2 regions of the Pigmentiphaga sp. CHJ604 genome follow, and region 2 is predicted to be linked to the other one. Evidence: predicted binding sites of a transcription regulator. Region 2 holds the regulator's gene; the other holds the start of a gene.
The links. The regulator LexA, encoded in region 2, represses DNA repair genes until DNA is damaged. The targets are predictions, from matches to a motif close to ACTGTATNNNNATACAGT.
Positions count from the first base shown of each region.

Region 1 (14,552 bases), 1.5 Mb from region 2:
TCATCGCCGGCGGCATAGGCGTGACGCCCATCGTGTCCATGGCGCGCAGCCTGGCCCGCCGGGGCTGTCGCTACAGCGTCGTGTACGCCGGACGCGATCCGTCGGCCATGGCCTATCGCGACGTGCTGGAACAGGTGGCCGGCGACCGCGTGCGCTTCCACTACAGCGACGAGGCGGGCGTGTTCGACCTGCGCGGCCTGCTCGCCTCGCAGCCGGACGGGGTGCGCGTGTATGTGTGCGGCCCCGCGTCCATGGTCGCCGCTACCCACCAGGCAGGCGCCGCGCTGGGGTGGGAGCCCGGCCGCGTGCGCAGCGAAGTGTTCACCGCCGGACCCACGGGCGACGAGACGGCCTTCGAGGTCGAACTGCGCCGCACGGGCAGGACCGTCCAGGTCGGCCCCGACGCCAGCATCCTGGATGCGCTGCGCCTGGCCGACGTGCCGGTGCTGTGGGACTGCGCGCGCGGCGAATGCGGCCTGTGCCCGCTGCCCGTCGTCTCCGCCGACGGCCCCATCGATCATCGCGATCGCTATCTGGGCGAAGAAGAGCGTGCCGCGGGCCAGACCTTGTGCATCTGCGTGTCGCGCATCCGCGGCACGCGCCTGGTGCTGGACGCCTGACCATTCCGAGCCATTCCTTCAGGAGCGCGCCATCATGAACCGCATCGCCGACCCCATTCCCGAACTCCGCAGCGACTTTTCCTTCGAGCCCGGCGGCTTCGCCGATCACGCCACGCCGCTGGTGCGCAACTGCTGGTACGTGGCGGGCCTGTCCAGCGAGATCACCCGCGAGCTGAGCAGCCGCCGTTTCCTGGGCGTGGACGTCGCCCTGTACCGCACCCAGGCCGGCGAGCCGGTGGCGGTACGCAACCGCTGTCCGCACCGTTCCTTTCCGCTGGCCAGGGGCCGCCTGGACGGCGACGAGCTGATGTGCGGCTATCACGGCATGCGCTTCGATCCCTCCGGCCGCTGCGTGAAGATGCCGTCCATGCCGCTGGTCCCCACCCATGCCCAGGTGCGCAGCTTTCCGATCGTCGAACGGGCGCCGCTGGTGTGGATATGGATGGGCGATCCCGACCATGCCGACCCGGCCCTGATCCCGGACACGAGCTGGCTGGCCAGCCCGGCATGGAAGAGCGTGGGCGGGTCCTTCCACATGAAGGCGGACTACGTTTCCATGCACGAGAACCTGCTGGACCAGACCCACTTCCCCTTCTTGCATCCCGGCGCCATCGGCACGCCGGAGTACGCGCGCAGCAAGCTGGACGTGCGCCAGGAGGGCGACGTGGTCATCATCGACCGTGCGCTGAAGCATTCGCCGCCGCCCGACGTCTACGGCGTGCCCACCGGCCTGACCGGCAAGCCGGTGGACCGCTATTCCGAGGCCCGCTTCGCCTCGCCCGGCCTGCACGTCGCCTTCGCCCGCATCGTCGACAACCACGATGCCGGCGGCGCGCCGCGCACCTATCGCTTCAACATCACCCACGCCTTCACGCCCGAGACCAACGGCAGCATCCACTACTGGTGGTTCAACAGCCGCGACTCCAACCTCGACGATCCGGCCGCCGACGCCTACCTGCACGAGGCCTCGTCCAAGGCCTATCTCGAGGACGTGGATGCGCTGGAGTGGATACTGGACGTGGTGACGCGCGACACCGAACCGCAGTTCGACCTCAATTTCGCGCCCGACAAGCCCGGCCTGCTGATGCGCCGCGCGTTGTATGACATGGCGGCGCGGGAGGCGGGACTGGACTTCTGAGCGGCCGCGGGCTTCAGGCCGGCGGGAAGCTCACGCTGATGCGCGTGCCGGGCATGCCGGAGGCGGTGTCCTGGGAGTTGTCCGATATCGCCAGGGTGGCACCGTGCCGCTGGGCGATCTCGCGCACGATGGCCAGCCCCAGCCCGCTGCCTTCGGCGTTGGACCCCAGGATCCGGTAGAAGCGGTCGAACACCAATTCGCGTTCCTCGGGCGGGATGCCAGGGCCGGAGTCTTCGACGTCCAGCGTCGCGCCCGTGGCGGCTGCCGCCACGCGCACGGTGACGGTGCCGCCGCCCGGGGTGTAGCGCAGCGCGTTGTCGATCAGGTTGTTGACCAGCTCGGCCAGGAGCAGGGCGTTGCCGGCCACCAGGACCGGCGTTTCCGGGCCTTCCAGGCCCAGGTCTATCCCGCGCTCCATCGCCTCGTGCACCCAGTTCTGCGTCTGGTCGCTGGCGATGGCCAGCAGGTCGACCCGGGCGGAGACGTCCACGGGACTGCCCTTGTCCTCGGCGCGCGCCAGCGCCAGCAACTGGTTCACCAGGCGCGTGGCCCGTTCGGCGCCCGAGATCAGGTGCCGCAGGCTGGCCTCCATGTCTTCCGGACTCGCATTGCGCAGCGCCAGCTCGGCCTGCGTGCGTATGCCGGCTAGCGGGGTCTTCAACTGGTGCGCCGCGTCGGCGACGAAGCGCTTCTGCGCGTCGACGTTGGCCGACAGGCGCTGCAGCAGCTCGTTCATGGCGCCGACCAGCGGCGCGATCTCCTGCGGCACCTCGCGATCGTCGATCGGCGACAGGTCGTCCGGCCGCCGTGCGCGCAGCCGCGCCTGCAGCCGGCCCAGCGGGGCGATGCCGCGCGACAGGCCGAACCACACCAGCACCACCGCCAGCGGCAGCACCACGAACTGAGGCAGCACCACGCCCTTGATGATCTCGTTGGCCAGTTGCGATCGTTTCTCCAGCGTCTCGGCCACCTGCACCAGCGCCGGCTGCGCGCCCGGGATCGTGGGCAGCGACACCCAGGTATAGGCCACGCGCACCGCGAAGCCGCGCATCACGTCGTCGCGGTACTGGACGATGCCGGGCAGCGGGCGCTCGAGCGACGGCAGCGGCAGTTCACGGTCTCCGCCCAGGTATTCGCCGCGGCTGCCCAGCACGAGGTAGAACACGCTGTCGGTTTCGTCGGCGCGCAGCATCTCGCGCGCTGAGACCGGCAGTTGCAGCCGGGCCCGGCCGTTGACGTCCTTGATCTGCTGGGCCAGGGCCAGCACGTTGTTGGCCAGGCTGCGGTCGTAGGGAGCGACGGAGATGGACTGTGCGACCACGTAGGTGATGGCGACGCTGACCGGCCACAGCAGGAACAGCGGTACCAGCATCCAGTCCAGGATCTCGCCGAACAGCGAGTGCGCCGGCCGTTCGACGGCGGGGATGGGCTGCGGCCCCTTGTGGTCGTCGTCCATGCTCCCGGAACAGGTCCTAAGCCGCGCCGTGCTGGGCGCCGGGCTCGCGTTCCAGGCAGTATCCCAGCCCGCGCACGGTGGCGATCTTGACGCCGCCCGGTTCCAGCTTCTTGCGCAGCCGGTGCACGTAGACCTCGATGGCGTTGGTGCTGACTTCCTCGCCCCATTCGCACAGGTGGTCCACCAGCTGTTTCTTGCTGACCATGCGGCCGCTGCGGGACAGCAGGACTTCCAGCAGGCTGACTTCGCGCGCGGACAACTCCACGATCTGCTCGTCTATGGTCACCACGCGGCCGACCTGGTCGAAGGCCAGGCGGCCATGGCGCAGCACCGCCGGGCCGCCGCCCGCGCCGCGCCGCGTCAGCGCCCGGACCCTGGCCTCGAGCTCGGACAGCGCGAACGGCTTGGCCATGTAGTCGTCGGCGCCCAGGTCCAGCCCCTTGACGCGCTGCTCCACGCTGTCGGCGGCGGTCAGGATCAGGACCGGCATGTGCGAGTTGCGCGCCCGCAGGCGGCGCAGGACTTCGGTGCCCGAGAGCCGGGGCAGGCCGATGTCCAGGATCAGCAGGTCGAAGGGTTGCGCCGCCAGCGCGGAGTCCGCCTCGAGTCCGTCGTGGACGGCATCGACTGCGTAGCCGTTCTGGCGCAGGGAGCGGGACAGGCCGTCGGCAAGGATGTTGTCGTCTTCGGCGATGAGGATGCGCATGGGGGAATTGTAGCTTCGGGGGAATGCGTCGAGGGGCCCCGATGCATTGTCCCCCAGGCGCGCGTCCCCGTCACTATCGCTATTCGATCTGATACATCCCCGTGCGGCGCGTCGCGTCGGCCCAGTAGGCGGTTTCCTTGTCCACGAAGCGGCCGAATTCCTGGGGCGTCATGGGTTCCACGGCCTCCAGGCCGAGCTGGGGCAGCTTGGCGACGATATCGGGCGTCTGCAGCACCGCCCGCACGTCGGCGACGATGCGCGCCATGGTGGCGGGGGGCGTGGCCTTGGGCGCGAACATGCCGTACCAGGCGCGTCCCGGCAGGCCGGTCAGGCCTGCCCTGCTGGCCAGCGGCACGTCCGGCATGAGGGTGGACGGCGTGTCGCTGCTGGTGATGGCGATGGCCCGGACCCGGCCCGATTTCACCTGGGGCATGGCGCTGGGCAGGGCGTCGATCATCAGCTTGATCGAGCCGCCGATCAGGTCGGTGAACGCCGGCGGGCTGCCCTTGTAGGGCACGTGCACGATGTCCACGCCCGCCAGTTGCTTGAAGACTTCCATGCTGAGATGGCTGGTGGAGCCCGTGCCCGGCGATCCGTAGCTGAACTTGCCGGGATTGGCCTTCAGCTGGGCGATGACCTCGGATAGCGTGGTGGCCGGGAACTGCGCGTTCACCACCATGAGCATGTCGGTGCCGGCCAGCAGCGCGACGGGCTGGAAGTCGCGTCCCACGTCGTAGGGCAGGTGCTTGTACAGGTTGGGGTTGATCACGACCGGAGAGTTGGAGGTGACCAGCAGCGTGTACCCGTCGCTCTCGGCCCGCGCCACTTCCTGCAGCGCGATGGAGCCGTTGGCGCCGGCGCGGTTCTCCACCACCACGGGCTGCCCCCATTTCTGCGCCAGCTTGTCGCCGATGGCGCGGGCCAGGATGTCCGACCCCTGTCCGGGCGGGAAGGGGATGACCACGCGTACCCGCTTGCTGGGGAACGCCTGGTCGGCTTGGGCGGGTTGGCTGGCCAGGCCCAAGGCCAGGCAGAGCAGCAAGAGCAGTTTGTTCATGGGAAGGGTCTCCTCGGGAATAGTGCCATCGGTCGGCTTTTCTGTTTCCGGATTTTGATATATTGTTATAACAAACTCAAGATGTCCTTGTCCCACACCGTCCGGGGAGCTTCATGTCGCTACTTCACGGGTTCCGTATTCTTGCCGTCGAGCAGTACGGCGCGGCGCCTTTCGGCACCCAGTTGCTGGCCGCGCTGGGGGCCGAAATCATCAAGATCGAGCAGACCGCGCAGGGCGGCGACGTGTCGCGGCAGGTCGGGCCGCATTTCCTGGCCGGCCTGCCCGACAGCGCGCAAAGCCTGTTCTTCCAGAGCCTGAACCAGGGCAAGAAAAGCATCACGCTGAACCTCGCCCACCCCGAGGGGCGGGCGGTGTTCCGCAAGCTGGCGGCCACGGCCCATGGCGTGGTCGACAACCTGCGCGGCGACGTCGCGGGCAAGCTGGGCCTGACCTACGAAGACCTGAAGGACGTCAATCCGGCCGTGGTCTGCGCCCACATATCGGCCTATGGCCGCACCGGCGAGCGCGCGGCCTGGCCGGGCTACGACTATCTGATGCAGGCCGAGGCGGGCTATTTCTCGCTGACCGGCGAGCCGGACACGGCGCCCTCGCGCATGGGCTTGTCGCTGGTCGACTACATGACCGGCGTGATGATGTCGGTGGGGCTGCTCAGCGGCATGCTGGAGGCCACGCGCAGCGGCAAGGGATGCGACGTGGACACCAGCCTGTACGACGTCGCGCTGTTCAACCTCAACTACGTGGCGGCGTGGTACCTGAACGGCGCGGCCGAGACCGACCGCCAGCCCCGGTCCGGCCATCCCTCGCTCACGCCGTGCCAGCTCTATCGCACCGGCGACGGCTGGATCTACCTGATGTGCAACAAGGAAAAATTCTGGCGCAACCTGTGCGAGCGGATCGGGCGGCAGGAGTGGATCGCGGACGCGCGTTTCGTCGACTTCGGCGCCCGGGGCCGGCATCGCGAGGAGCTGACCCGCCTGCTGGACGAGGCGCTGTCGGCCCGCACCACGGCCGAGTGGATGCGGCATTTCGCCGGCACGGTGCCCGCCGCGCCCGTGTGGTCCGTGGGGCAGGCGCTGGACGCGCCCCTGGCGCAGGCCGACGGCCGCATCCGCCGCGTCGACCTGGCGGGCGGCGGCGCGCTGCGGGTACTGGACAGTCCGCTGCGCACGTCGCGGCCGGCGGCCGCCGTCGGACCGGCGCCGGCCATGGGCGCCGATACCCGCGAGCTGCTGGCCGGCATCGGGATCGGCGAAGAGGAGCAAGGTAGACTAAGGACCCTTGGTGTTCTCTGACGTGTCGCCTCATGTTCCAGCGCAGTGCCGGCTCGCAGTACAAGCTGTTGGCCCAGACCTTGATCCGGCGGATCCGCGATGGCGAGTATCCGCCCGGCAGCCTGCTGCCCACCGAGAACGAACTGGGACAGCAGTTCAACGTCAGCCGCATCACCGTGCGCGGGGCCTTGCGCGAGCTGGAGGTGCAGGGGCTGGTCAGCCGCCGGCCCGGCATCGGGACCCGCGTGGAGTCGGCGCAGCCCTCGGGCAATTTCGTGCACGTGGGCAACACGGTGGACGACATCCTGCGCTTCACCCGCGGCTTCCGCTTCCACATCCTGGACATTCGCGAGGTCGACGGCGACGAGGGGGCGGCGCGCGCGCTGCGGCTGCCCGCCGGCCAGCGCTTCGTCCGGGTGACCGGCCTGCGGCAGGCCGAGGGCGCGCCGCCGGTCGTCTACAGCGAACACCACGTCCCGCCGCTGTACGCGGACGCGCTCGAGCAACTGGACGGCTACCGGGCCTCGGTGGCCGAATGGCTGGCCGAGCGGCGCGGCGACCGGGTATGCGAAATCCGCCAGGAAATCGATGCCGTGCGGCTGACCCGGGCGCAGGCCGGGCTGCTGCAGACGCGCTTCAGCACGCCGACGCTGCGCACGCGCACCTGGTACTACGGCGCCAAGAAAGACCTGATCGTCGCTTCGGTGGGGCTCTTCCCCGAAGGGCGGCACCTGTTCAGCACCGTGATGCGGCGAGAGCCGATCGGCTGATCCGATCGCGCGGGCCGCGACCTTGTCCCGGAGAGCCCGCGTGACCCATCCCGTCGTTCCTTCCACCTTCCTGTTCTGTCCCGGCAACCGGCCCGACCGCTACGACAAGGCGCTGCGCGGCGGCGCGCCGGGCGTCATCATCGACCTCGAGGACGCCGTGCCGGCGGCCGACAAGGCCGCCGCCCGGCGCGACGCCCTGGCCTGGCTGGCGGCGCTGCCCCCGGCCGGTCCGGGCGCGCCCATGGTGGCGCTGCGGGTGTCTTCCCCGCAGACGCCCGCGGGCCTGGAGGACCTTTATGCGCTGGCCCATGCGGGCGCCTTGCCCGCCCTGGATCTCGTGGCCGTTCCCAAGGCCGAGGACGCCTCCGAATTGCGCATGGTCCGCACGCACGCGGCCGCGGCCAATCCCGCGCTGCGGCTGATGGCGCTGGTGGAGTCGCCGCAGGGCGTGCGCCGCGCGGCCGGCATCGCGCAGGCCGGACCGTGGCTGGCGGCGATGGCCTTCGGCGCCGCGGACTTCAGCGCCGAGACCGGCGCGGACAACGCCTGGGACGCGCTGGCCTACGTACGCGGGCGCCTGGTGTTCGAGACCGCCGGCAGCGGCGTGCCCATGCTGGACGTGCCGCACATCGCCATCGACGACGACGCCGACCTGCGCGCCGATTGCGAGCGGGCGCGCGCCATGGGCTTCTCCGGCAAGCTCGCCATCCATCCGCGCCAGTGGCCCATCATCGTGCAGGCCTTCGCGCCCGATCCGCGCCGGCTGGCGTGGGCGAGCGAAGTGGCCGCCGCCTACGAACGCGCGGGCCGCCGCGCCTGCGCGGTGGGCGCCACCATGGTGGACGAGCCCGTCTACCAGAGCGCCCTGCGCATCCTGCGGCGTGCCGCCGCGCCGAACCCATCCGCCGCTGGAGACCATCATGCATAGTTCCTACTACCACCTGGGAGACGGCCTGTATGCCGAGCGTTTCGGCCTGGGCTTCGAGCACCTGTCCGCCGGGCAGCGTTTCGTCCATCGGCCGGGCATCACGTTCTCGCAACAGGACAACGTGGCCGAGGCCCTGGATTCCATCAACGCCGCCATGGTCCACTACGACGATTGCTACGCCGGGCTGACCGACTGGAAGCGGCCCCTGATGGTCAGCACGCTGACCCTGCAGCGGCTGATCGGCATGACCTCCAAGACCTTCGGCCGGCGGCGCCGCATCGTGTCCATGTCCAATATCGCGCTGACCCGGCCGATGTTCGGCGGCGACACCCTGTATGTCGAGACCGAGGTGCTGGCCACCGAGCCGGTGGATGCGCACCTGGGGCGCGCCAGCCTGCTCACGCGCGGCTACAACCAGCGCGGCGAGCAGGTGGCCGAGCTGCGCTACGTGGCCGAGCTGTGGCACGGCGCGGCCGGGCCCGACGTGATCGCCGGCGCTTCGGCCTCGGACGAGGCCCGCTTCCTGTCGCATGCCGCGCGCGGGGACGGCGCCTGGGTCGAGCAGACCGGCCTGTTCTTCGAGGACCTGCGGCAGGGGGAAACCTTCATTCACAGCCCCCGCAAGACCCTGCTGGCCGAGGAATCCACGCTGCACGCGCTGCGCGCCATGGAGTGGCAGCCGCAAAGCCACGACCACGCCTGCGCGCAGGCGCTGGGGCTGGCGGCGCCGGTCGTGCCGCAGACCTGGGGGATAGGCGTGGCCGTGGCGCTGTCCACGCGCACCTTCGGCCGGGTCACCGTCAACCTGGGATGGACCGACGTGGAGTTCGGCGCCGACCTGATGCCGGGAGACACGCTGGAGGCCCGGTCCACGGTCGAGGGCACGCGGCTGTCGGGTTCGCGGCCCGACCAGGGCGTGGTGACGGTGCTGACCGAGGCGCGCAACCAGCGGGGGGAGATGATCAACCGCTACCGGCGCGCGCTGATGGTGTACCGGCGGGGGAGCAACCCCTACGCCAGGGCGGGGTACTGAGCGGACGCCTCCGCGTCCGTTTTTCCAGAATTCCGTTGTTAATTTGGCCTGGGAGCTTGCAGTCCCATACTGTTTTTTTATACAGTGTCGGGCAGTGCCATAATTCGCCCATCAACCCAAGGATCCCAGAATGGACGACACCAAAGCTTCCAAGGCCGCAGCCGCTGCCCAGAACGAAAAGACCAAGGCCCTGGCCGCCGCGCTGTCCCAGATCGAAAAGCAGTTCGGCAAGGGCTCGGTCATGCGCTATGGCGACAACGAGGTCGAGCACGACATCCAGGTCGTCTCCACCGGCTCGCTCGGCCTGGACATCGCCCTGGGCGTGGGCGGCCTGCCGCGCGGCCGGGTCATCGAGATCTACGGCCCGGAATCGTCGGGCAAGACCACGCTCACGCTGCAGGTCGTCGCCGAAATGCAGAAGCTGGGCGGCGCCTGCGCCTTCATCGACGCCGAGCACGCGCTCGATGTCCAGTACGCCTCCAAGCTCGGCGTGAACCTGACCGACCTGCTGATCTCGCAGCCCGACACCGGCGAGCAGGCCCTGGAAATCACCGACGCGCTGGTGCGCTCGGGCGCGGTCGACCTGATCGTCATCGACTCGGTCGCGGCGCTGGTGCCCAAGGCCGAAATCGAAGGCGAGATGGGCGATTCCCTGCCCGGCCTGCAGGCCCGCCTGATGAGCCAGGCGCTACGCAAGCTGACCGCCTCGATCAAGCGCACCAACTGCATGGTCATCTTCATCAACCAGATCCGGATGAAGATCGGCGTCATGTTCGGCAACCCCGAAACCACCACCGGCGGCAACGCGCTGAAGTTCTACGCCTCGGTCCGCCTCGACATCCGGCGCACCGGCTCCATCAAGAAGGGCGACGAGGTCATCGGCAACGAGACCCGCGTCAAGGTCGTCAAGAACAAGGTGTCGCCGCCGTTCAAGAGCGCCGAGTTCGACATCATGTACGGCGCCGGCATCTCGCGCGAAGGCGAGATCCTGGACCTGGGCGTGCAGGCGGGCATCGTCGAGAAGTCCGGTTCGTGGTTCAGCTATAACGGCGAGCGCATCGGCCAGGGCAAGGACAACGCCCGCGAGTTCCTGAAGGAACGCCCGGAAATGGCCATCGAGATCGAGAACCGCGTGCGCGACAGCCTGGGCGTGGCAGCCCGGGTGGCCGGCGCCGGCAAAGTGACCGAAGCCGAGCTTGAAGACGAGTGATGACGGCAAGCCCGCCTCCGGCCCTTCGCTGAAGGCCCGGGCGGTGGGTTATCTGTCCCGGCGCGAACACAGCCGCCTGGAACTGGGCCGCAAGCTGGCCCGTTTCGGGGAAGAGGACGAGGTTCGCGCCGTGCTCGACAGCCTGGAGAAGGAAGGCTGGCTGTCTACCCAGCGCTATGCGCAAAGCGTGGTGCACCGGCTGGCGGCCAAGCAGGGCACCTTGCGCATCATGCATGAGCTGCGCCAGCACGGCGTGGCGGACACGCAGATCGCCGAACTGCGGGACACGCTGGAAGCCACCGAACTGGCCCGGGCGCGCGATGTGTGGCGCAAGCGCTTCGGCACGCTGCCGGCCGATGCCAGCCAGCGTGCCAAGCAGGTGCGTTTCCTGATGTCCCGGGGCTTCGGCCAGGCCACCATCAGGCAGGTGTTGCGAGGTGTGGACCTCGATGACCTGGACGACGGCCAGGGCTAGGCCGCTTGCCGGAACGCCCGTACACTTTCCGCATCCCCTTTCGCCGCGAGGCTGCCATGCGTGCATTGTTGCTGGCCCTGTGCCTGAGTGTGTCCAGCCTGTGGGCCTGTGCCCAGCCCGCCCCCCGGGCGGGCGACGTGATCACGCTGGAAGGACGCATCGTGCTCAAGGGCAACGAGCCCTTCGTCGTCGCCGTGCTCGAGTCGGGCGACCGGCAATGGGACCTGCGCGGCCTGACCCGTCAGCAGATGCAGGACCTGCAATCGCGCACCGTCACGGTCACCGGCACGGTGGCGCGCGCCGCCGGCGAGGCGGGCGGCGGGATGCCCGCCCAGTTGCAGGTGCAGTCCATCCGATAGGGCCTGTGAACAGGCCCTGGTCCGCGCGCCATGGTATGTTGCGCGTAAGCTTCTTCTGCGGGGGCAAGATGAATCGCGATACCGTGGGTACCATCCGGACACTGGCCGGGATTGCGTTGGCGGCGCTGCTGGCTTCCTGTGGTGGCGGCGGGGGCGGCGAGGTCTCCGGATCGGGGGCATTGTCCGTGGCATGCAGCGGCGCGCAATGCGGCGCCGCCGATGCGCAGACCTACCGCGGCAGCGGCGTGGGCATCTGGCGCTACGACAATAGCGGTTCGAGCTCGGGCACGTCGGTGCCGATCGCTCTCAATGGCGTCAATGGCCGTACCGTCACGCTGGTCTTCACCAACGTTTCCGACCGCGATGCGGGCATGGCCTCGATCAGCGCCTCGGTGGCGGATCGTCCCGCGGCCTCATCGAAAATCGAAGCCCCGGCCGATCCGGATCACCTGCCGGGCGTCAACCAGATTCCCGCGCACATCCGCGACTACCAGCCGCCGGTCGATCGAGCGTCCCAGCCCCGGGCATCGACGCGGCAGGGCCCCGCCACCGCCGTGCGGGCGGCGGTCGAAGGCGATACGCGGGAATGGCAGGACAGCAGCGGCACGCGGTTCCAGGCCACCCTGGCCCGCCGCTGGGCAGCCACCGACGGGCGCATGCTGAACATCTGGGTGCAGGACGGCGAGCGGTCCGCCGCGAAGGTGAGCGAGGCCCTGCTGGACAGCCTGAAGAGCCGGTTCTCGTCGAACCAGGACTCCGTCTATCCCATCGTGACCGATCTCGCGGGCGCGCCTTGGGGCGCCACCGTCGGCAGCGGCTACATCGGTCCCGACCAGGACCTGCACATCGTGCTGTCCAACATCACGCCCGATGGCAAGCCCTGGGGCGTGATCGGCTATTTCTTCAGCGCCAATGCCTTCCTGAAAAGCTACGAGGCGCTCAGCAATGAAGCGGTGGTGCTGTTCCTGGACACCGAAACCATGTACCTGGGCGGCCAGGCGGGCCGGAATACCGGCTATACGACGCTGGCGCACGAGATGACCCACATGGTCAACTTCTACCAGCGGGCCGCGCGCACGGGCGTGAGTCCGGACAACCGCTTCGCGGTCTGGCTGGAAGAGACCTCGGCCCTGATGATGGAGGACCTGGCCTCGGGCCGGGTGGTGCCGGGCTTCAACCCGCTGCGCGACGGGGACTACGGCAACTGGCTGCACCAGAGCCAGAACTGCGACTACATCCGTGGCTGGGACGCCAGCGTGTCCTCCAGCTGCTTCTCGTATCCCATCGCCGCCAACTTCGGCGGCTACCTGCTGCGGCAATACGGCACGGATTTCTATCGCAGCCTGTTGCGCAGCACCTCGTCCACCGATTCGTTCACCCTGCTGGACCAGGCCGTCAGGCAGGCGGGCGGAGCGGGCGCGCGGCCCGCCTTGCGGGACTGGGGCGCGGCGCTGGCCCTGCTGCCCGCATCGCCGCCGGCCGGGTTCGGCTATCCGCGCCGCACGCAGGGCGGCTACGACCTGCCCGCCATCAACGGCCCCGATTACGCATCGCTGCGCACGCTACCGTCCAGTTCGCCGTCCACGCTCAAGGCCTCGGGCCATTTCCCCGTGGTGCGCCGGCCGTCGGGCGCGTCGTACTCGGAAACCGTGGCGGTGCCGGCAGGCTCGGCCCTGACCGTCGTCGTCCAGTAGCTCAAGGGCCCGGGCGCGCCTGGCGTCCGGCGCGCGTGCCGGAGGGCGTTCCCGCCGGGGGTTGAAGGAAGCCGGGGGCAGGGGTGCTATACTCTCCGGGTTTTATCGCCCGCCCATTGCCTCCCGGCCACGCCCGGAATCTGCCGGCGCCCCCGATGCAATCGGCACCTTAGCGCATGCCCGTAACCGCCAATCGCCTCGCTATGCGACAGCCCGCGACTTTGCTCGTCCCGAGCACAGGTCCGTGGGCTTTTGTTTGCCCGGCCGCGGCTACGCCTGGGCTATCCCCATCCGTATCCAGGCGCATGACCCGTCATGGCGCTGGTCTTTTCCAACCGAACATTCAACGTCTACCCGACAGCGAAGGCTCCGCATGAAAATCCACGAGTATCAGGGCAAAGAGCTTCTGAAGAAATTTGGCGTCACCGTTCCGCGCGGCATCCCCGTGTTCTCGGTGGACGAGGCCGTCAAGGCCGCTGAACAGCTGGGCGGCCCGGTGTGGGTCGTCAAGGCCCAGATCCATGCGGGCGGCCGCGGCAAGGGCGGCGGCGTCAAGCTGGGCCGCTCCATCGAGGAAGTGCGTACGCTGGCCGGCCAGATCCTGGGCATGCAGCTGGTCACGCACCAGACCGGCCCGGAAGGCCAGAAGGTCCGCCGCCTGCTGATCGAAGAAGGCGCCGACATCAAGAAGGAACTGTACGTCGGCATCGTGACCGACCGCAGCTCGCAGCGCGTCTGCGTGATGGCCTCGAGCGAAGGCGGCATGGAGATCGAAGAGGTCGCCCACGCCACGCCCGAGAAGATCCTGAAGGTGTTCGTCGATCCCGCCAAGGGCCTGACCACCGAGGAAGCCTCGCAACTGGCCCGCGGCATCGGCGTTCCCGAAGGCTCGATCGCCGACGCGGCCGACCAGATCCAGAAGCTGTACACCTGCTACGTCGAGACCGACGCCGACCTGGCCGAGATCAACCCCCTGATCGTCACCGGCTCGGGCAAGATCATCGCCCTGGACGCCAAGTTCAACTTCGATTCGAACGCGCTGTTCCGCCACCCCGAGATCGTGGCCTACCGCGACACCGACGAAGAAGACCCCGCCGAAATCGAAGCCAGCAAGTTCGGCCTGGCCTACATCCAGCTCGACGGCAACATCGGCTGCCTGGTGAACGGCGCCGGCCTGGCCATGGCGACCATGGACACCATCAAGCTGTTCGGCGGCGAGCCGGCCAACTTCCTGGACGTCGGCGGTGGCGCCACGGCGGAGAAGGTGACCGAAGCCTTCAAGATCATGCTGAAGAACCCGGGCCTGAAGGCCATCCTGGTCAACATCTTCGGCGGCATCATGCGCTGCGACGTCATCGCCGAAGGCGTGATCGCCGCGTGCAAGGCCGTCAGCCTGAGCGTGCCGCTGGTGGTGCGCATGAAGGGCACCAACGAAGAGCTCGGCAAGAAGATGCTGGCCGACTCCGGACTGCCCATCATCAGCGCCGACACGATGGCCGAAGCCGCCACCGCCGTCGTGGCCGCCGCCAAGAAGTAATCGTTGCGCCCAGCACAGGATATTAAGGACTCGAAATGTCGATTCTGATCAACAAAGATACCAAGGTCGTCACGCAGGGGATCACCGGCAAGACCGGCCAGTTCCACACCCGCATGTGCCGCGAGTACGCCAACGGCAAGAACTGCTTCGTGGCCGGCGTGAACCCCAAGAAGGCCGGTGAGGACTTCGAAGGCGTGCCCATCTACGCCAACGTCGCCGAAGCCAAGGCCGCCACCGGCGCCAACGTGTCGGTCATCTACGTGCCGCCCGCCGGCGC
Region 1 is NZ_CP136998.1:4,279,378-4,293,929, reverse strand. It holds gene R4823_RS20655 (PDR/VanB family oxidoreductase) at 1-620, shown strand, start outside; gene R4823_RS20650 (aromatic ring-hydroxylating dioxygenase subunit alpha) at 655-1,758, shown strand; gene R4823_RS20645 (sensor histidine kinase) at 1,772-3,214, opposite strand; gene R4823_RS20640 (response regulator transcription factor) at 3,231-3,920, opposite strand; gene R4823_RS20635 (tripartite tricarboxylate transporter substrate binding protein) at 4,000-4,977, opposite strand; gene R4823_RS20630 (CoA transferase) at 5,091-6,290, shown strand; gene R4823_RS20625 (GntR family transcriptional regulator) at 6,302-7,039, shown strand; gene R4823_RS20620 (CoA ester lyase) at 7,080-7,967, shown strand; gene R4823_RS20615 (MaoC/PaaZ C-terminal domain-containing protein) at 7,960-9,000, shown strand; gene recA (recombinase RecA) at 9,131-10,210, shown strand; gene recX (recombination regulator RecX) at 10,197-10,685, shown strand; gene R4823_RS20600 (hypothetical protein) at 10,742-11,044, shown strand; gene R4823_RS20595 (hemagglutinin) at 11,113-12,738, shown strand; gene sucC (ADP-forming succinate--CoA ligase subunit beta) at 13,112-14,275, shown strand; gene sucD (succinate--CoA ligase subunit alpha) at 14,311-14,552, shown strand, end outside.
Region 1: a site for LexA is predicted at 9,069-9,086, ahead of recA (recombinase RecA). Genes of this name have one in related genera too.

Region 2 (14,552 bases):
CCCGCTGATCCTGCCGTATCACGTCGCCGTCGACCAGGCGCGCGAAGCCCGCAAGGGCGCCGGCAAGATCGGCACGACCGGCCGCGGCATTGGCCCCGCCTACGAGGACAAGGTCGCGCGCCGCGCCATCCGCGTCCAGGACCTGTACGATCCGGCTTCCTTCGATGCCAAGCTCGAAGAGGCGCTGGACTACCACAACTTCGTGCTGACCCAGTACCTGGGCGCCCAGGCCGTGGATGCCGCGCAGGTGCGCGACCAGGCCATGGCGCTGGCTCCGGTGCTCAAGCCCATGGTGGCCGACGTCGCCAACGCGCTGTACGAAGCCTCGGCCGGCGGCCAGAAGCTGCTGTTCGAAGGCGCGCAGGGCGCGCTGCTGGACGTGGACCATGGTACCTATCCGTACGTCACCAGCAGCAACTGCGTGGCCGGGGCCGCCTCGGCGGGATCGGGCGTCGGACCGCAGAAGCTCGAGTACGTGCTGGGCATCACCAAGGCCTATGCCACGCGCGTGGGCTCGGGCCCGTTCCCGACCGAGCTGGAAGACGACATCGGCGCGCGCCTGGCGTCGGTGGGCAAGGAATTCGGTTCGGTCACCGGCCGGCCGCGCCGCTGCGGCTGGTTCGACGGCGCCGCGCTCAAGCGCTCGATCCGCCTGAACGGCATCTCCGGCCTGTGCATCACCAAGCTGGACGTGCTGGACGGCCTGGAAACCATCAAGCTGGGCGTGGGCTATCGCGTCAACGGCGAGTTCCGCGACGTGCTGCCCTATGGGGCGGCGGCTGTGGCCAGCAGCGAGCCGGTCCTGGAGGAAATGCCCGGCTGGACCGAATCCACCGTCGGCGTGACCGAATACGATAAACTCCCGGTCAATGCCCGACGCTACCTGGAGCGGATGGCCGAAGTCTGCGGCGTGCCGATCGACCTGGTGTCGACCGGCCCGGACCGCACCGAGACCATCGTGCTGAGGCATCCCTTCAAGGCCTGATCGGATCCGAATCCATCCTGGCGCCCCGGTTGATCCGGGGCTTTTTTGCAACATCCGCACACCATGCAGCAAGATACCGACAAAGATCTCTGGATCAGCTGGGACCGCTACAACCAGCTCATCGAACAACTGGCCCTGCAAGTCCACCAGTCGGGCTGGAAGTTCGACCAGATCGTCTGCCTGGCCCGCGGCGGCATGCGCGTGGGCGACGTGCTCTCGCGCATCTACGACGTGCCCCTGGGCATCCTGGCCACCAGCAGCTACCGCGAGGCGGCCGGCACGGAGCAGGGCCGCCTGGACATCGCGCAGTTCATCACGATCACGCGCGGCACGCTGGAAGGCAAGGTGCTGCTGGTCGACGACATGGTCGACACGGGCGTAACCTTCGATCGTGTGCACCAGCATCTGCTGCAACAGTTCACGGCGATCACGGAAATGCGCACGGCCGTGCTGTGGTTCAAGGGGCACTCGAAGGTGGTGCCCGACTATTACGTGCAGAAGCTGCCCACCAATCCTTGGATCCACCAGCCGTTCGAGGACTACGACAGCATCCGGCCGTATCAGCTCGAAGCCTGGGTGCGCAAGGGCAAGAGCGACTGATCGTCGCCTGCGTCGTGCGCGAAAGCCCGGTGGGAGCCATTCCTGCCGGGCTTTTTTGCTGCCAGTGATCCGGAACGGCTGGTGGGATGGCGAAGCCAACGCCAGCCATGCCCGCGTGTGCCGGAAGCTACTCGTTCCCGTTGATGGCGGCGCCGCGGCCGGCCTGGCCCTGGAGGAAGCCGTGATGCGGGTGCGCCTGAGCGGAGCCAGGATCGAGCTCGGCCAGCCATCGCCACAACGTCGAGCGGCTGACGCCCAGCAGCCGCGCGGCTTCGGCGCGCCGGCCTCCCGCTTGCGCCAATGCCGCGCGCACGCGCTGCTCCAGCGGGCGTCCGGCGGCCGGACCGGCCCCGCCTGCATTGAACAGTTCAGGGCAGTCATGGACCAGCGCGTCGAGCGGGATGTCACGCGCATCGGCATACTGCGCCAGCGTCACGGCGATCCGCTCGGCCAGATTCTCCAGCTCGCGCACGTTGCCCGGCCAGTGGTAGCTGCGCAGCGCATCCATCCACGGGCCCAGCGCAGTGGCCGCGTCCAGGGATGACCCCAGGCGTTTCAGGCAACGGTCGGCCATGGGAAGAATGAGCGCCGGGATGTCGTCCCGGCGTTCGCGCAGCGCGGGCAGGGCCAGCCGCAGGATGTTGAGGCGGTAGTACAGGTCGCGCCGGAACCGGCCCTGTTCGATCAATGACTCCAACGGCTGGTGCGTGGCGGCGATTACCCGCACGTCGATGGGCAGCGGCGCGGTCGCGCCCAGGCGCATGATTTCCCGTTCCTGCAGCACCCGCAACAGCCGGGTCTGCAGGGGCATGGGCATGTCGCCGATCTCGTCCAGGAACAGCGTCCCGGTATGGGCCGCCTCGAACAGGCCGCATTTGCCCCCGCGCCGCGATCCGGTGAAGGCGCCTTCCTCGTAGCCGAACAGTTCGCTTTCCAGCAGCGACTCCGGAAAAGACGCGCAATTCACGGCCACGAAGGGGCGTCCCGCCCGCCGGCTTTCGTTGTGGATGGCCTGGGCGAACAGTTCCTTGCCGACGCCGCTTTCGCCGGTGATCAGCACGCCCAGGTCCGTGCGCGCGTAGCGATGGGCGGTGGCGACGGCGGTGCGCATGGCCTGGCTGCGGCCGGCCAGGCTGGCGAAGGTATGGCGGGCCGTATGTTGCTGGCGCCGCTGCAATATGCGCAGGCTGGCGTCGGCCGCCTGGATGGCGCTTGCGTCATGCAGCGTCAGCGCCGCGCCGACGATGTCCCCATGTTCCCGTATCAGGGTGCGGTCGACCACCCAGTCGCGCTGCCCGAAGCGCAGCGCGATGGCCCGTTCCTGGCGTCCGCTGGCCAGCGTGGCGCGCAGGGAAAGCGCTGGTTCGAGATCGCCCAGCGTCTGCCTCCGCAGGAGCGCGTCCGGCTTGCCCAGCAATTGGCGCATGGGCGGGTTGATGGCGATGATGCGGTCTTCGCGGTCGACCGCCACCACGGCTTCCTGCAGGTTGTGCAGGACGCTGTGCAACTGCTCGTAGCGGCCTGCCTCCAGGCGCGCCACCCTGGCCAGTTCCAGGGCGTCGTCGAATCCCTTGCGGATGCTGGCCAGGGAATAGGCCAGCAGTCCCCGCAGCCCGGCCTGCTCGGCCAGTTCCACCACCAGGCTGGAACCGACGATGACCTCGTATCCCTCCTTGCGCAGCGTCTCGAAGCGACGCCGGGCGTCGTCCGGTGTCCGGTAGGCGTGCTGGCTGATGCCGATGTTCAGCAGGTCCTTGACGTCGTCGAGCTCGGGGATGGTCTGGCCGTACATCACCACGCCGACGCGATCGGCGACCCGGCGCGCCCGGATCAGCGCCTGCAGCAGGTCGAAACCGCCCAGGTGGATGGTGGCCACCGGCGCCTGCAGGCCGGCCCGCAGGGTGGCGGCGTTCGAACCCGCGCTGACGAAGGCATCGGCCATGCCGCGCTCGACCCGGTCCTGCGCCACGGCAAGGGCATCGCCGAACGTGGCGTCGACCACCTCGATGCGCGCCCGCTGCGCATATTCGGCGACCACGGGCATGGCCAGTTCGCGGATGTGCCGGTAGCTGACGAAGCACAGGCGCGGCAGGCCGGACGGAGGCGAGGAAAGGGGAGGCATGGTCATGTCTTGGTAAGACGTACGGTTCGTCTCATGATTGTTCCATGAAACGTCCGGACAAAGTCGCCATTCCGGGAAAACGCCGATGGATCAAGGGCTTGGCGCGCAAACCTCGGATGGCACGGGGATTGCAGTGTCCCGGCATCGTCTTCAAGGAGATACCGGATTGGCCCTCGAACACATTACCGTGCTGGATCTGACCCACATGCTTTCCGGGCCCTACGGCACCATGCTGCTGGCGGACCTGGGCGCCCGCACGATCAAGGTCGAACCTCCCGGGCGAGGCGAAGGCACGCGCCGGCTGCTCGAGAACGACCCGCAGCATTCGCGCGACGGCATGGGCGCCTACTACGTCACGCTGAACCGGAACAAGGAAAGCGTCTGCGTCGACCTGAAGCAGCCGGCGGGCCGCGAGATCTTCCTGGACCTGGTGCGGCGCGCCGACGTGGTGTTCGACAATTTCAGCGTGGGAGTGACCGAAAGGCTGGGTATCGATCATGCGTCGCTGGCCAAGGTCAATCCACGCATCGTCACCTGCTCGGTGACGGGATTCGGGCAGACCGGGCCGGCCACGCAGCGTCCGGCGTTCGACCAGGTGGTGCAGGCCATGGGCGGCGGCATGTCGATCACCGGCACGCCGGCCACCGGGCCGATGCGCAGCGGCATCCCCATCGGCGACCTGGGCGGGGGCACCTTCGGCGCGATAGGCGTGCTGGCGGCCCTGGTCGAGCGCGAGCGGACGGGCAGAGGGCAGCACGTCGACATCGCCATGCTGGACGTGCAGATTTCGCTGCTGAACTACATGGCCACGATGTACTTCATGTCCGGCCAGATTCCCGAGGGCATCGGCAACGGCCATTTCGTACACGTGCCCTACAACTGCTATCCGACCGCGGACGGCCACATCATCATCGCCTGCATCGGCGACGCCTTCTTCGAGCGCTTCGTGGAGTTCATCGACGTGCCCGAGCTGCGGCGACCGGAGTATCGCCAGCAGCCGGTGCGCTTCGCCGACAAGGCTCGCATCGACGAGATCATCTCGGCCGAGCTGCGCAAGCAGCCCACCGCGCATTGGCTCGCGCGGCTGGAGGCCGCCCGCATTCCCTGCGGCCCGGTCAACGACTTCGCGCAGGCGCTGGCCGACCCGCAGGTGGTGGCGCGCGGCATGGTGGCCGAGGTGCCGCTGCCGGATGGAACGTCCCTGCGCATGCCGGGCAATCCGGTCAAGCTCTCGGGCTCGGCGGCGGCGACCTTCGGCGCGCCGCCGCGGCTGGGTGCCCAGACCGACGCCGTGCTGGGCGACTGGCTGGGCTATGCCCCGGACCGGCTGGCCAGCCTGCGCGGACAAGGCGTGATCGGCTGACGACAAGACCAACACGAGGAGGAGACAACATGGCGATACGATGGCTATCCGCATTTTCCGCGCCCTTGCTGGCCGCGCTTTGCCTGGCGGCCGGAAGCGTCCGCGCCGAGGCGTACCCGGCCAAGCCGATCCGGCTGATCGTGCCGTTTGCACCCGGCGGCGTGACCGACACCGGCGCCCGCATCGTGGCCGAGCACCTCGGCCACCGGCTGGGCCAGCAGGTGGTGGTGGAAAACAAACCCGGCGCTTCAGGCAACATCGGCACGCAGCTCGCGGCCACGGCCGCGCCGGATGGCTACACGCTGGTGGTGGGTTTCGATGGCACCCTGGTCATCAATCCCCACGTCTATGCCAAGGTACCGTTCGACACCTTGCGCGACCTTGCCCCCGTCAGCAAGATCGGCGATGCCGCGCTGGTCATCGTGACCAACCCCGCGCTGCCGGTGACCGATTTCGCGTCACTGGTCGCCTACTCCAAGCGCAACCCGGCCGGCGTCTCGTATGGCAGCGCCGGCACCGGCAGCACGCCGCACCTGGCGGGGGAGTTGCTGCGGGTGCGCACGGGCGCCAATTTCGTCCACATTCCCTACAAGGGCGGCGGCCAGGCCATGGCCGACGTGGTCGGCGGGACGCTGCCCATGCTGTATACGGCCGTGGCGGGAGCGTACCCCTTCATCCAGCGCGGCCAGATGCGCGCCGTGGCGGTGTCCAGCGCGCAGCGCCTGGCGTCGTTGCCGGACGTGCCTACCGTGGCCGAGACGGTGCCGGGGTTCGAAGTGACGTCGTGGATAGGTATCCTGGCGCCAGCGGGCACGCCGTCCGCGATCGTCGACCGCCTGCAGCGGGAGATCCGGGCCGTGGTGTTCCAGCCCGAGGTAAAGGAGCGCTTGGCGGGGCTGGGCATCGTCGCATCGGGCAATACGCCGGCGGAGTTCCGCGGCCAGATCGAGGCCGATCTGCGCAAGTACGCCGACGTGGTGAAGGCGGCCAACATCCGCATCGATTGATGTCCTGATGCGCGCAGGCAACAAAAAACCCCGCCAACCGAAGCTGCGGGGTCTTGCCTGCGGATCCTGCCGGATCCGGAACTGCCATCAGTTGGTGCCCAGGAGAGGACTCGAACCTCCACGCCGTTAAGCGCTAGTACCTGAAACTAGTGCGTCTACCAATTCCGCCACCTGGGCACTGCCGTACAACCAAAACCACCCTTCGAGCGGGTATTCCAACTCGGATTTCCAACTACCTGGAAGGCTTGCGCCTGCCAAAGAATTGGTGCCCAGAAGAGGACTCGAACCTCCACGCCGCTAAGCGCTAGTACCTGAAACTAGTGCGTCTACCAATTCCGCCATCTGGGCATTGTCGCAACGGCCTAACATTTGCTGCGGTAAACTCAAGTTATTCCTTGCGTGTACCGTTGCATGCGGGGCAGTAGCAACAGAAGCTGCGCATTATAAAGAGAACCTGAAACTTTGACAACTCGATCCCATAACAATCTTCCCTCTACGCCCGCGGACTTCGATCCCGACGTGCCCACTCGCGAGCAAATCCTAGGATTGCTGCGGGAGGCGAATGCCCCCATCGCTCCGGCGGAACTGGCGCGTCGACTGGGTGTGGACCCGGGCAGCGTGGGCTTCGAGCGCCGGCTCGCCGCCATGGAGCGCGACGGCCAGTTGATGCAGAACCGCAAGGGCGCGCTGCTGCTGTCGACCAAGCTCGACTTCATCGCCGGCCGCGTACAGGGGCACCGCGACGGTTTCGGCTTCCTGATCCGCGACGACGGCCAGACCGACCTTTTCCTGCCGCCCAAGGAAATGCTGAAGGTCCTGCACGGCGACCGCGTGCTGGTGCGGCCGGCCGGCAGCGACTACCGCGGCAAGCCCGAAGGCACCATCGTCGAGGTGCTGGAGCGGCGCACCAACAAGCTGGTGGGGCGTTTCCTGAACGAGCGGGGCCTCTCGATCGTGGTGCCCGAGGACCAGCGGATCAAGCACGACATCCTCGTGCCGCCCGGCGAAACCGCCCAGGCGCAGCACGGCCAGGTCGTCACGGTCGAGATCATCGAGCAGCCCACGCGGCATACGCAGCCGCTGGGCCGCGTGGTCGAGATCCTGGGCGAGATCGACGATCCCGGGATGGAGATCGAGATCGCCGTCCGCAAGTTCGACGTGCCGCATGAGTTCTCGGCCAAGGCGCTGGCGCGCGCCGAGCGCCTGCCCGCCGAGGTGGTCAAGGGCGACCTGGCCGGACGCTACGACCTGCGCGACGTTCCGCTGATCACCATAGACGGCGAGGATGCCCGCGACTTCGACGACGCCGTCTACTGCGAACGCGTGGAACTGGGCACGGGGGCCCGCAAGCGGGCAGGGTGGCGGCTGATCGTCGCCATCGCCGACGTGGCGCACTACGTCACGCCCGGCGACGCGCTGGACGCCGATGCGCTCGAGCGCAGCACCAGCGTGTATTTTCCGCGCAAGGTCATTCCCATGCTGCCGGAAAAACTCTCCAACGGCCTGTGCTCGCTGAATCCCAACGTCGACCGGCTGGTGCTGGTGTGCGACATGGTGATTCCCGCCACCGGCGCCAAGGGCGGGACGGTCCAGGCCTACCAGTTCTACAACGCCGTCATGCATTCGCATGCGCGCACCACCTATACCGAGGTCTGGGCGGCGCTGCAGCAGCCCGACGGGCCGGCCGCGCGCAAGCATGCGGACGTCCTGCCGCAGATCCAGGACCTCTATGCGTTGTACCAGTTGCTGGCGCAGGCCCGCGAGAAGCGGGGCGCGATCGACTTCGACACGGTCGAGACCAAGATCGTCTGCAATGAACTGGGCCGCATCCAGAGCATCGTTCCCTATGTGCGCAACGATGCCCACAAACTGATCGAGGAATGCATGCTGGCCGCCAACACCTGCGCGGCGGACTTCATGGAGCGCAGCAAGCATCCGGGGCTCTACCGCATCCATGAAGGGCCCACCCCGGAAAAACTGCAGGCCCTGCGCGACTTCCTGAAAACGCTCGGCCTGTCGCTGGGCGGCGGCGACAAACCGGCCGCGGCCGATTACTCGGCGCTGCTGGCCAGCGCCAAGAACCGGCCCGACGCGCCGCTGCTGCAGACCATGGCACTGCGGTCCATGCAGCAGGCGATGTACAGCCCGGACAACGTCGGCCACTTCGGCCTGGCCTATCCGGCCTATGCCCACTTCACCTCGCCGATCCGGCGCTATCCCGACCTGCTTACCCATCGCGTGATCAAGGCGCTGCTGCACGGCAAGCGCTATGTCCCCAACGCGCTGGAAGACATGCCGGTCATGCCTGGCACCGCCAAGGAGCAGGAGCACGCCCTGTGGGAAAAACTGGGCCTGTTCTGCTCGGCCAATGAACGGCGCGCCGACGATGCCTCGCGCGACGTCGAGGCCTGGCTCAAGTGCTGGTACATGCGCGAACGCGTGGGCGACGTCTTCAGCGGTACGGTCACCGGCGTCGCGCCTTTCGGCGTGTTCGTCACGCTGGACGAACTCCACGTCGAAGGGTTGGTCCACGTGTCCGAACTGGGCGCAGAGTACTTCCAGTTCAACGACGGCCTGCACGAGCTGCGCGGCGAACGTACGGGCATGCGCTATCGCCTGACCGACAAGATGCAGGTGCAGGTGGCCCGCGTCGACCTCGAGGCACGCCGCATCGAATTCAAGCTGGTCAAGGGCGTGACCTACGAGGGACTGCGCAAGGCCATCAAGCGCGACAGCGCGCCCGCGCCCGAGCGCAAGCCGGCCAAGCCCAAGGCCGTGCTGCTGACCGACATGTCGAAGATGCCCAAGGGCAAGAAGGCCGCGGCCAAGAAGCACGCCGCTCCGGAGAAACCCGCCAGCACGCGCAGCGGCAAGCGCGCGGCGGCCAAGCATGGCCGCGGCAAGCGGCACTGAATCTCTGGTCTAATAACGGCATTGCGGCGCTGCCTGGGGCAGCGCCGCGTCGTTTTTGCCGCCGCGTCGCGGCAGGTATTCATGTTGGGGTGAAAGATGGCAGCAAGCCAGGTTTTGGTCGGATTCCACGCGGTGGCCGCACGGCTGCGCCATGCGCCGGCGTCGATCAAGGATATCTACGTCGAGGAGGCGCGCCGCGACCGGCGCATGCTGACGCTGGTCGAACAAGCCCAGGCCGCCGGATGCAAGGTGCATCCCGTGGCGCAGACGCGCCTGGACGGGCTGGCCAAGGGGCAGCGCCACCAGGGCGTGGTCGCGCTGGCGGAGTCGCTGGAATTGGCGATGGACGTGGATGAAGTGCTGGACGATGCCGAGGGCCCGGCCTTCCTGCTGGTGCTGGACGGCGTCACCGATCCGCACAACCTGGGTGCCTGCCTGAGAACCGCGGACGGGGCCGGCGTCCATGCGGTGATCGCGCCCCGCGACCGGGCCGTGGGCCTGAACACGACCGTCCAGCGCGTGGCCTGCGGGGCCGCAGACAGCGTTCCCTACCTGACCGTGACCAATCTGGCTCGGACCATGCGCAGCCTGAAGGAGCGCGGCGTCTGGGTGGTCGGGACCGACGACGAAGCCACCGAGACCATGTACGACGTGGACGCTCGCCAGCCCATCGCCTGGGTCATGGGCGCCGAAGGCGAGGGCATGCGCCGCCTGACCCGCGACACCTGCGATCAACTGGTCCGGATCCCCATGCAAGGGTCCGTGGAAAGCCTGAACGTCAGCGTGGCGTCGGCGGTCTGCATGTACGAGACGCTCAGGCAGCGGGCGGCGAAGTAGAACGGCCGGGAGGCGTCAGAACAGTTTCTCGGACGCCTCGATTTTCCTGCACTGGCCGCTGGCAAGCGGAGTGTTCAATCTGCCGCTGATCCTGTCAGGGCGGCGCTCAAAACTTGGTGTCCGGGACATAGCTTCCCACGCTGCATACGCCGCTGAAGTTGTTAGCCATCTCCGTGGTTTCAATGCTTATTCGGCCGGTTTTTCTATTGATTTCCCCTCCGGTGTACATTCTTTTGTTGCTGATCAGCCTGCTGTGGAAAACGATTCTTTCGGACAGGACTTCGTAGTCTTGGGAGTAGTCGCCGGGGGTTCCATAGCCATTGTCTTTCTGTATGTCATAAACCAATTCATTGGATCGGTTCCTGATCTCTAACCTTCCGCCGATGTTTATGAATATATGGGTCTTGAAGCCATCGCTTCTTTCCCCCACGCATTTCAGCCGAAGTGGATCTGACTCGCTAAAGGCATAAGCCGGCCAGCATGCCGCCCATGCGATCAGACCGGCCATTGCCGCCATTGATCGGCCCCTGGTTTTCCCGCGTTTCTTCATGGCTCGTCTCTGGCGGCTATTTGAGCGAAATACGGGCGGTGACCGTGCATTCGTGGGTGTCGACAGGACCTGTGGGAGGGGGCATGCCTGTTTCCATCGCGTATTGAGCCTGCAATGCTGGCTGCCACGGCTTGGTCTTGGTGGAGGAGCAGTCGCAGGCGCCCAGACTGATGTCCTTGAAGTTGCTCTTGCGCTGGGCGAACTCCGAGGCGCGGGACTTGGCCCGTGCGCAGGCCGCCGCGCGAGAGCTGTAGCTGATGGCTGCGGACTGTTCCTCGACGGCACGGGGGCCGTCCGAACCCGAGCTTGAACCCGAGCCTCCGATCGAGACGCCTTGGGCAGCCGCGCTGGCACACCAGACGGATGCGGCCGCAGCCGTGGCAAGTACCGCAAGGGCGTGGAGGACGTGGGATTTCGCTTGCATGATGGCCTCTTCCGGGATTGGCGCAGCGAGGGGAGTGGAGCAACCAGCCTAGCAATGAGTACGAAAAAATACATACTCCAAATGGGGGGGATTGCTGGCTTACAACAACTTCCGCAAGTGCGTCGATCCGCCGGTGAGACGTAAAAAAGCCCACGAATTTCAAAAATTCGTGGGCAATGGAGCATCGGAGCACAGGCTCCGCAGCAGTCTTATCCTGCTGCGAGTGCCGTAGGGAGACTCAGGCGTTCCAGCCTCGAGAAAACAGCAGCGCCAGTGCGGAAGGATAGTTTCGGCTGCTGCTTGCGCCGCGACGTTGCTTGAAGGGCCACGGGCTGCGATTCGCGGGAGTCGGTTTGGCATGCGGCCCATGTTGCCCGGTTCGCGGGATGATGGGCCGTTGCGCCGGCAGCGTATCCGCATCCGTGCCATGCGTGTCCGTTTCCTCGGCGGTGCGCGTGTGCGTTCCCGCCGCGGCGAGCCCGGCCGCACGTTTGAACCCCGGCTTGAACCCCGCACGCACCGTTTGCTGGCCGATGTCCAGCGCGACCGCGCCTTCGCCGCCCTGGGCAGCCGGTGCGATGCGCTGGAGCCGGATCTGGCCGGCCTGGCTCATGTCCGCCAGCAGCCGCAATTGGGATGCCGAGGTCGTGGCGGGCGTGCTGCAGGTATGGAACAGGAAGGCGGGGCAGGCGGCCAGCCGCGCGGCCATGTACAGGCGGCGCACCGTGCTTTCGGATTGCGCGGCCGCCTGGTCAGGGGGCAGGATGGCGACCAGCGCCGCGAACTCGCCCGCCCGCACGCCGGATTCCAGCTGGTCCAGGCCATCCAGGGGGTGGTCGGTGCGCACGAGCTTGACGCATTCCAGCGAAACGCCGTGCTGGATCAGCGCGGGGGCGTAGGACAAGTACGGCGGCACCAGCAAGGCCACCGTGCGGCCGGCCTTGGTGAGCCGGCTCAGCAGCGGGCCGAGCAGGTTCAATTCGCCATGCCCGACGCGCGGGACCAGGATTTCGGTAAGTGCGCCGACGGGCCATCCGGCCTGGGGCAGGGCGGCGTCGAGCGCGGGAAAACCGCTGGAAAGACTGGAGCTGGGCGTGCAGTGTTTCATGATGGTCGTCCGTCTGGGTCTTCAATGCACCAGGCCGGCCCGGATCAGGCCGACGGCGATGCCCTCGAGCGCGAAATCGTCGCGCTCGCGATCGACTTCGATGGGTTGGAAGTCGGGATTGGCCGGCAGCAGGCTCAGGCCGGTTTCGGTGTAGCGCAGTTCCTTGACGGTGACGTCGTCGCCCAGGCGGGCCACGATGATCTGCCCGTCGCGGGCCTGGGCGGCCTTCTTGACCGCCAGCAGGTCGCCGTCGAGGATGCCGGCGTCGCGCATGCTGTTGCCGCGTACCTTGAGCAGGTAGTCGGGCCGCTGCGAGAACAGGGCCTCGTCCACGCCGATTTCCTTGTCGATGTGCTCGGTGGCCAGGATGGGGCTGCCGGCGGCGACCCGGCCCACCAGCGGCAGCACCAGTTGCGCCAGCACGGGGTGCGTGAGCTGGAGCGGCGGTTCGGCTGCGACCGGGTCTTTCAGCCGTATCCCGCGGGAGGTGCCCGCGGACAATTCCAGTACGCCCTTGCGCGCCAGCGCCTTCAGGTGTTCCTCGGCCGCGTTGGGCGAGCGAAAGCCCAGCGCCTGGGCGATTTCGGCCCGGGTGGGCGGAAAGCCGGTCTTGACGATGGCCTGGCGAATGAGATCCAGGATTTCTTGTTGGCGTGCGGTCAGCTTGGACATCTCGGGCTCCGTGGCGGGGCGCCCGCCACCGGGTGGCGACGGCGCGTGTCGAGCTTCTGTGGTTTTATCCAGTAACTGTATTTTTATACAGTATCGATGCGCGACGCAAGCGGAAAACGCAAGTGTCGCGGGAACGCCAATCCGGCCGCGGGTATCATCGGGCTCTCGTCCTTCCGTGCCTGCGTCCGCCATGTCCCTGCCACGTCTTTGCATCGTCGCCACCGGTGGCACCATCGCCGGGGCCGGCGCCCGCCCCCAGGCCACGATGGCCTATGCCGCCGGCGCGCTGGACGTGGCCGAGCTGTGCGCCAGCGTGCCAGGCCTGGACGAAGTGGCCGACATCCGGGCCGAGCAGTTCGCGGCCATCGACAGCAAGAACGCCACGCCCGCCTTCTGGCAGTCGCTGGCCGGGCGGGTGCAGTCACTGCTCGACGCAGGCGCCGACGGCGTGATCGTCACCCACGGTACGGACACGCTCGAGGAAAGCGCGTATTACCTCCACCTGGTGCTCAAGACCGACAGGCCGGTGGTTCTGGTGGGCGCGATGCGCCCGGCGACCGCGCTGTCTTCCGACGGCCCGCTGAACCTGCTGGACGCGGCCACGGTGGCCGCCCATCCGCAGGCCGCCGGGCGCGGCGTGCTGGTCGTGCTCAACCACCAGATCCTGGGCGCGCGCGACGCGTCCAAGACCAATGCCAACCGGCCCGATGCCTTTGCTTCGCCCAACGCGGGCGCCCTGGGCTGGGTCCAGGACGGCCGGGTCGCCTGGATGGGGCGGCCGGAACGTCCGCACACCAGCGCCACGCCTTTCACGGCCGCCACGCCGCTGCCTCCGGTCGAGGTGCTGGCCGGCTATGCCGGCGGCTCGGCCGCCCTGATCCGGGCGGTGGGATCCACCGGGGCGCGCGGCCTGGTCTGGGCCGGGACCGGCAACGGTTCGGCCAGCGCCGACGCGCAAGAGGCGCTGGACGGACTGGAGCGCGGCGGCGTGGCCGTGGTCCGCGCGACCCGCACGGGCAGCGGCTGCGTCGCGGCCTCGGGCGGGCTGCCCGGCGCCGGTACGCTGTCGCCGTGGAAGGCGCGCGTGCTGCTGATGCTGGCGCTGGGCGCGGGCATGGACGACATCCAGGGCGCCTTCGACACGTATTGATCCGCCCGTGCGAGGCCGGCCAGCCCGCAACCGCGGCGGTGCATCCATGCCCGGAAATGGGCCCCGAAACCACGCCGCACGGCGGTTCTCGGGCCTTTGGCTTGCTTTTTGCCCTTCCGCGGGCGATAATAGAGGGCTTGATTTTTGGCGGAAGCCATTTTTTCGCCAGATTGATCCCTTGTCCGACTCTAGACGCTTGAGCGGACTTGCGCCTACGGCGGGCCCCATCCGGACGCCCGCGGGACCATCCATAAGGAGCTTCGATGCGTCACTATGAAGTAGTTTTCATCGTTCACCCGGACCAGAGCGAGCAGGTTCCGGCCATGGTCGACCGTTACAAGTCGCTGATCACCAGCCAGGGCGGCACGATCCACCGTCTGGAAGACTGGGGCCGCCGCCAGCTGGCGTACCCGATCCAGAAGCTCGTCAAGGCTCACTACGTGTGCATGAACATCGAGTGCGGCCAACCCACGCTGGACGAACTCGAGCACGCTTTCCGCTACAACGATGCCGTGCTGCGCCATCTCGTCGTCAAGATGAAGAAGGCCGAGACCGCCCCGTCGCCGATGATGAAGATCGTCGAGCGCGAGGAGGCCCGCAAGGTGTCCACCGAAGCCGCCCCCGCCGAGGCCTGAGCCCCGGCTGGACTGGCATGACAGGTCGTTGCCGACCGCCCGCATCGCAGGCCCGCCGTAGCGGGAGCCCGTCGATGCCACGGACGACACGGCGTTGAACAAGGTTCATCTGACTGCCCAGGTGGTCGAGTGCAAGCCGCTCAGGTATACCCCCGCCGGAATCCCGGTGCTGGAACTGGCGCTTGC
Region 2 is NZ_CP136998.1:2,740,651-2,755,202, forward strand. It holds gene R4823_RS13210 (adenylosuccinate synthase) at 1-985, shown strand, start outside; gene R4823_RS13215 (phosphoribosyltransferase) at 1,049-1,585, shown strand; gene prpR (propionate catabolism operon regulatory protein PrpR) at 1,713-3,707, opposite strand; gene R4823_RS13225 (CaiB/BaiF CoA-transferase family protein) at 3,874-5,070, shown strand; gene R4823_RS13230 (tripartite tricarboxylate transporter substrate binding protein) at 5,100-6,077, shown strand; tRNA gene R4823_RS13235 (tRNA-Leu) at 6,170-6,254, opposite strand; tRNA gene R4823_RS13240 (tRNA-Leu) at 6,341-6,425, opposite strand; gene rnr (ribonuclease R) at 6,540-8,990, shown strand; gene rlmB (23S rRNA (guanosine(2251)-2'-O)-methyltransferase RlmB) at 9,087-9,827, shown strand; gene R4823_RS13255 (hypothetical protein) at 9,934-10,377, opposite strand; gene R4823_RS13260 (hypothetical protein) at 10,394-10,801, opposite strand; gene R4823_RS13265 (hypothetical protein) at 11,040-11,909, opposite strand; gene lexA (transcriptional repressor LexA) at 11,931-12,581, opposite strand; gene R4823_RS13275 (asparaginase) at 12,772-13,731, shown strand; gene rpsF (30S ribosomal protein S6) at 13,995-14,366, shown strand; gene priB (primosomal replication protein N) at 14,461-14,552, shown strand, end outside.